2 linked regions of the Hydrogenophaga sp. SL48 genome follow. Each later gene encodes a partner of the first gene's protein in a complex. Links are inferred from orthologs where the notes say so. Each region holds a gene or a part of one and is shown on either strand. Other genes may lie near its edges. The genes, in order: accB and accD.

The links.
Region 2: the proteins of accB (region 1) and accD are in contact, whole or in part, in a solved structure (PDB 8UXZ), measured with the Escherichia coli proteins. The link is inferred for Hydrogenophaga sp. SL48 from one-to-one orthologs.

What each region holds. Positions count from the first base shown.
Region 1 is NZ_CP063400.1:3,745,200-3,748,457, forward strand. The notes cover bases 251-3,194. They hold accB (acetyl-CoA carboxylase biotin carboxyl carrier protein), read right to left. Parts: upstream 1,983-3,194; coding sequence 1,518-1,982; downstream 251-1,517. Other genes in these bases: accC (acetyl-CoA carboxylase biotin carboxylase subunit), read right to left, coding at 251-1,503; IM738_RS17750 (TlpA disulfide reductase family protein), read right to left, coding at 2,239-2,760; IM738_RS17755 (hypothetical protein), read right to left, coding at 2,757-3,194. In the rest of the region: prmA (50S ribosomal protein L11 methyltransferase), read right to left, coding at 1-110; more of accC, read right to left, coding at 154-250; more of IM738_RS17755, read right to left, coding at 3,195-3,258. UniProt on the Escherichia coli protein: This protein is a component of the acetyl coenzyme A carboxylase complex; first, biotin carboxylase catalyzes the carboxylation of the carrier protein and then the transcarboxylase transfers the carboxyl group to form malonyl-CoA.
Region 2 is NZ_CP063400.1:526,760-530,011, forward strand. What follows is about bases 1-2,938. They hold accD (acetyl-CoA carboxylase, carboxyltransferase subunit beta), read right to left. Parts: upstream 1,940-2,938; coding sequence 1,061-1,939; downstream 1-1,060. Other genes in these bases: nagZ (beta-N-acetylhexosaminidase), read left to right, coding at 1-313; IM738_RS02510 (LON peptidase substrate-binding domain-containing protein), read right to left, coding at 387-1,064; trpA (tryptophan synthase subunit alpha), read right to left, coding at 1,991-2,800; trpB (tryptophan synthase subunit beta), read right to left, coding at 2,797-2,938. Also shown: more of trpB, read right to left, coding at 2,939-3,252.

The sequences.
Region 1 (3,258 bases):
TCGGACGGTGTCAGGGCATCGGCATCCTCCACCGAGACGCTCAGCGCATCGAGTTCGACCAGCGCGTCGCTGACCGGCTCGACGCCGGCCTCTGGGACGAGCAGGACCAACTCAAAAAGAGACCCAGCCGGCGGCTGGGTCTGGCAAGCAAGATCAGCGTTCACGTTGGGAGAGCCACTCTTCCAGGTAGTGGATGTTGGTGCCGCCGGCCACGAAGCTGGCGTCCACCATCAGCTCACGGTGCAGCGGGATGTTGGTCTTGATGCCCTCCACCACCGCTTCGGCCAGCGCCGTGCGCATTCGGGCCAGGGCCTGCTCGCGCGTGTCGCCGTGCACGATCAGCTTGCCGATCATGGAGTCGTAGTTCGGCGGCACGAAGTAGTTGGTGTACGCATGCGAGTCCACACGCACCCCCGGGCCACCGGGCATGTGCCAGGTGGTGATGCGGCCGGGCGAAGGCGTGAACTTGTAGGCGTCTTCCGCGTTGATGCGGCACTCGATGGCGTGGCCGCGCAACTGCACCTGGCGCTGCGTGAACGGCAGTTTTTCGCCGGCGGCCACCGCGATCTGGGTGCGCACAATGTCCACACCAGTGATCCACTCCGTCACCGGGTGTTCCACCTGCACGCGGGTGTTCATCTCGATGAAATAGAACTCACCGTTCTCGAACAGGAACTCGAAAGTACCCGCCCCCCGATAGCCGATCTTCTTGCACGCCGCCGCGCAGCGCTCGCCGATCTTCTCGATCAGGCGGCGCGGAATGCCCGGCGCCGGCGCTTCTTCGATCACCTTCTGGTGGCGCCGCTGCATGGAGCAGTCGCGCTCGCCGAGGTACACCGCGTTGCGGTGCGTGTCGGCCATGATCTGGATCTCGATGTGGCGCGGGTTCTGGAGAAACTTCTCCATGTACACCTCGGGGTTGCCAAAGGCAGCCCCGGCTTCGGCCTTGGTGGTCTGCACCGCGTGCAGCAGGGCCGCTTCGGTGTGCACCACACGCATGCCGCGACCACCGCCACCACCCGCCGCCTTGATGATGACCGGGTAGCCGATCGTTTTGGCGGTGCGTTTGATCACCACCGGGTCGGCCGGCAGAGCACCTTCCGAGCCGGGCACGCAGGGCACGCCGGCGCGGATCATGGCCTGCTTGGCCGACACCTTGTCACCCATCAGACGGATCGATTCGGGCGTGGGGCCAATGAAGGTGAAGCCACTTTGCTCCACGCGCTCGGCAAAATCGGCATTTTCGGACAGGAACCCGTAGCCAGGGTGAATCGCCTCGGCGTCCGTGACTTCGGCGGCCGAGATGATGGCGGGCATGCTGAGGTAGCTCTGCGCCGACTGCGCCGGACCAATGCAGACGGCCTCGTCCGCGAGCTTCACGTATTTGGCGTCGCGGTCGGCCTCTGAGTAGACCATGACGGCCTTGATGCCCATTTCGCGGCAGGCGCGTTGCACCCGGAGGGCAATCTCGCCGCGGTTGGCGATCAGGATTTTCTTGAACATGGGCGTTCGGTCGCTTATTCGATCACGTACAGCGGCTGGCCATACTCCACCGCCTGGCCGTTCTCCACCAGGATCTGGGTGACGGTGCCGCTCTTGTCGGCTTCGATCTCGTTGAGGATCTTCATCGCCTCGACGATGCAGATCGTTTCGCCTTCCTTGATGCTGTCACCGACCTCCACGAAGGGTTTCGCACCGGGACTGGAGGCACGGTAGAAGGTGCCGACCATGGGCGACTTGACGGTGTGGCCCACCGGTCCGGCCGGAGCTGCGGCAGCAGGAACCGCTTCGGCCGGTGCAGCAGCCACCAACGGTGCTGCGGGCGCGGCCACAGGGGCCATGGCGTAGGTGACCGGAGCGGCCATGCCGACGGGCGCGCTCTTGACGATGCGCACTTTGCCTTCCGCTTCGGTGATTTCCAGTTCGGACACGTTCGATTCGGACACCAGATCGATCAGCGTCTTCAGTTTTCTCAAATCCATGATTTCTCCAACGAAATGCGGTCAAATTGATTCAACTTCACTCAATTTCATTGAAATCAAGGCTGAACAATCCGCCGGGGTGCGCAGTGTACACGAGGGTTGAATCGGGTGGCACACCGTTCATCACCCTCGACAGCCGACGTTCGAGGGGCCATTCGGTCCACGCACGGACACAAGTTGAAAGAACTTTAACCGCTTTTCAACGCGGTTCACCACATCCACCCAGCAGACCAACGGCCTCGCTGGCCATGGCCTTTCAGACCAGACCCGCCCACAGCGAGAGGTCCGACTCGCTCAGCTTGCCGAGCTTGCGGTGCATCACGGTCCCGTCGGCACCGAACACCACGGTGAACGGCAGCCCCCCACTGGCGTTGCCCAGACTGCGGCCCAACTCGGTTCCCGCCAGCCCGGCCAAGGCGACGGGGAAATCCAGTGGCAAACGCTGCAAAAAGCTGCGCACTGGAGCCGCCTGGTCCACCGCTAGGCCCAGCACCTGCCAGCCGGCAGGTTCGTTGGCGCGGTAGAAAGCATTGACCATGGGCAGCTCTTCAACACACGGCGGGCACCAGGTGGCCCAGAAATTCACAAGCAGGGGCCGGCCCAGAAACCGTTTCAATGCGACGGCTTCACCCTGCAAGCCCGGCAATTCCGTGGCCCAGAAAGCCGCCTCCGCACCCGACATCGGTTCGCCCGGCCGCAAGCGCCACCAAGCAACGCCCGCACCGGCGGCCATGGCGCCAGCCGCCACCCCGCCCATCCAGAGACGCCGTCGCATCATGCGTTGTTCCCCCGCTCCACCGGCGCCGACAAGAGCGCCCTCAGGTCGTTCGCGTCGCCGCGCGGACGCCGGCCCTGGGCATCGGGCTTGAGCGCCCCCCGGACGTCGTCGCGGTCCTGCACCAGCAGGTGCACCAGCGCCCACTGCCCCAGCGCCTCGCAGCGGCATCGCACGGTCAGCGCATCCACGGGCTCCCCCTTCCAGCCATTGACCGAGCCGGGGTGGTACTCCACCCCATGGTCCAGCAGGGTCCACTCGGCGGACTTGGCATCGTCGCAATACAGCTGGATATAGATGTCGCTGTGCCGCGTGGCGGTGCCGTGCCAGACCGCTCCGCCCACATGGGGGTGAAACACGGCGAGTCGCTCCATCCAGACCAGGGCCAGCTCGCGCAGGGCCTGCAACTCCACAGGCTGGGTGTCGGCGCAAAACAGGTGAATGTACTCACGCACAGCGGCGTCCATCGCCGCGTTGTCGGGCCAGGGCGCGCGCGTGGAC
Region 2 (3,252 bases), 3.2 Mb from region 1 along the record:
CAGCGACGACCTGAGCATGGAGGCGGCGCGCCACATCGACGGGCGCGATGTGAGCTTCGCCGAGGCCGCGCTGGCGGCGCTCAACGCGGGGGGCGACATGGTGGTGTTGTGCAACCAGTCGGTGGTGGAGGGCGGCGCGCCGATCGATGCCGCCATCGAAGACCTCTCCAAAGCCGTGATCGAAGGGCGCTGGCAGCCCCATCCCGCCAGCGAAGAGCGCCGTCTGGCGCTGCTGCCGAGCGCCGCGGGGATGGACTGGGACACGCTGATGGTCAGCGAGCGCTACATGCGGGCGCTGGAGTTGATTCCCTGACCCGTACCTGCGGTGCCTTCCTCCTCAAGGGGGCGCCGCCGCGCCGCAGCGGAGCCCCGGAACGCCAAGAGACCTACCGCTCGACGCCCAGCTTGTCGAGCAGATCCGAGATCAGTTCGAGCCGCAGCAGCGGGTTGTCGAGCGTCATCAGCCGGTGCTTGAGCTCGGCTGGCGCGGGCAGGAACTCGGCCCAGCGGTTGGCGACCCAGCCGCTGTCGTCCCAGTGGTAGGGCGGTTGCAGGGGCAGTTCGTTCATGCCTTCGGGTTCGCGTTCCCTCAGGTTGTTCAGCAGGCGCTGCAGCGCGTCACGGGTGCTCGCCAGATCGACCGGTACCGGCACCACCGGCTCCGCTTCGTCCAGCACCACGTCGCCCACCCACAGGCCGTGGGGCAGCTGGTGGCTGGCGGTCACGTGAAAGCGCTGCAGACCCCGGCAGTGGATCACCATCAACCCTGGCTGTGGCCGTTCCAGCTGCTCGATGCGGGCCAGGGTGCCAGCAGGGAAGAAGGCCTCATGGGCGAATCCGTCGCCACCAGGCGGTGCATCGGGGTCGATGCGGCGCACTTCGCTGCCTTCGTGCAGGCACACCACGCCAAAGGGCGCCCCCGCCTTGTGGCAGCGGCTGATCATGTCCAGGTAACGCACCTCGAAGATGCGCAACGGCATCCAGCCGCCGGGGAACAGGACGGTCTGAAGCGGGAACAGGGGCAACTGGGTCAGCGTGAGGGGCGCCGACGGAACATCGCTCAATCGGCCACCACCGCGTCAGCGCTCTGGCGCTGCAGCATTGCCAGTGTGCTGGCCACGGTGTTGCGCAGCTCGCGCCGGTCGCAGATGAAGTCCACCGCGCCTTTGGTGATCAGGAATTCGGCGCGCTGGAAGCCTTCGGGCAGCTTCACGCGCACGGTGTTCTCGATCACGCGCGGGCCTGCGAAACCGATCAGCGCCTTGGGCTCGGCGATCACCACGTCGCCCACGAAGGCGAATCCAGCCGACACGCCACCCATGGTGGGGTCGGTCAGCACGCTGATGTAGGGCAACCCCTTCTTGGCCAGGCGGGTGAGGGACGCGTTGGTCTTGGCCATCTGCATGAGCGAGAGCAGGCCTTCCTGCATGCGCGCGCCACCGGTGGCGGTGAAGCAGAGGAAAGGCACCTTCTGCGCGATGGCCTCTTCGACACCGCGCACGAAGCGTTCGCCAACCACCGAGCCCATGGAGCCACCCATGAAGTCGAACTCAAAACAGGCGACCACGAGGCTCATGCCTTGCACGGCCCCGCCCATGACGATCAGCGCGTCGGTCTCGCCCGTGTTCTCCAGCGCTTCCTTGAGACGCTCGGGGTACTTGCGGCTGTCCTTGAACTTCAGGGCGTCGACCGGCAGCACCTCTTGCGCGAGCTCGTAACGGCCTTCTGCGTCGAGGAACGCGTTGAGGCGTGCACGCGCGCCGATGCGGTGGTGGTGGCTGCAGTGCGGGCAGACGTTCTGGTTCTTCTCCAGATCGGTCTTGTAGAGCACCGCCTCACAACTGGGGCACTTGATCCACAGGCCCTCGGGCACGCTGCGGCGCTCGGTCGGGTCGGTGTGGGTGATCTTGGGCGGTAACAGTTTTTCGAGCCAGGACATGCGGGTCTCCTAGGAGGGGCCGGGCCTCGGTGGGCCGGCGAAGAAGCAGGATTATGCGTCGAGTGCTTTTCGGATGGTGCGCAGGAAATGGGCCGCGACCGTCACCACCTTTTCGTGCGGCTCGTTCTCGATCAGCTGGATGATCTTGCTGCCGATCACCACCGCGTCGGCCGCCTTGCCGATGGCCTTGGCGGTCTCCGCATCGCGGATGCCAAAGCCCACACCGACCGGCACGTTCACGTGCGCGCGGATGCGTGGCAGCATGGCCTCGACCTGGCCGACGTCCAGCGTGCCCGCGCCTGTCACGCCCTTCAGCGACACGTAGTACACGTAGCCGCTGGCCACCCGCGCCACCTGCGCCATGCGCTCGTCGGTGGAGGTGGGTGCCAGCAGGAAGATCAGGTCCATATGGGCGGCACGCAGAGCGGCGGCGAACTCTTCGCACTCTTCGGGCGGGTAGTCCACCACCAGCACGCCGTCCACACCCGCCGCCGAGGCGTCGCGAACGAAGCTGCCCGTGCCGTGTTTCTGGTCGTAGCGCTCGATCGGGTTGGCGTAGCCCATCAACACCACCGGCGTGGTGGCGTTGCGCTGGCGGAATGTTTTGACCATCTCGATCACCTGGGACAAGCCAATGCCCAGCGCCAGTGCGCGGTCGCCAGCCTTCTGGATCACCGGGCCGTCGGCCGACGGGTCGGAGAATGGCACGCCCAGCTCAATCACGTCGGCGCCAGACTCCACCATGCCGTGCATGAGGTCGGGCGTGATGTCGGCGTAGGGGAAGCCAGCGGTGACGAAGGGGATCAGGGCCTTGCGGCCTTGCGCCTGGAGGTCGGTGAAGGTTTTTTCAATGCGGCTCATTTGGTCACCTTGATGGTGGCGGTCTCCATGCCGCCTTTGACCGACTGCCCACGGCAGCTTGGTCGGCAATAAAAATCGGCATTTGACAGGTCGGCCACGGTGCCGATGTCCTTGTCGCCACGCCCCGAGAGGTTGACCAGAATGGACTGGTCTGGCCGCATGGTTTTGGCCAGCTTCATGGCGTAGGCTACGGCGTGGCTGGACTCGAGCGCGGGAATGATGCCCTCGGTGCGGCACAGGTAGTGGAAGGCCTCCAGTGCCTCGGCGTCGGTGATGCCCACGTACTCGGCGCGGCCGATGTCTTTCAGGAACGCATGTTCCGGCCCGACGCCGGGGTAGTCGAGGCCGGCACTCACGCTGTGGGTCTCGGTAACCTGACCGTTGTCGTCCTGCAGCACGTAGGTGCGGTTGCCGTGCAACACGCCGGGGCTGCCTTTCTGCAGCGAGGCCGA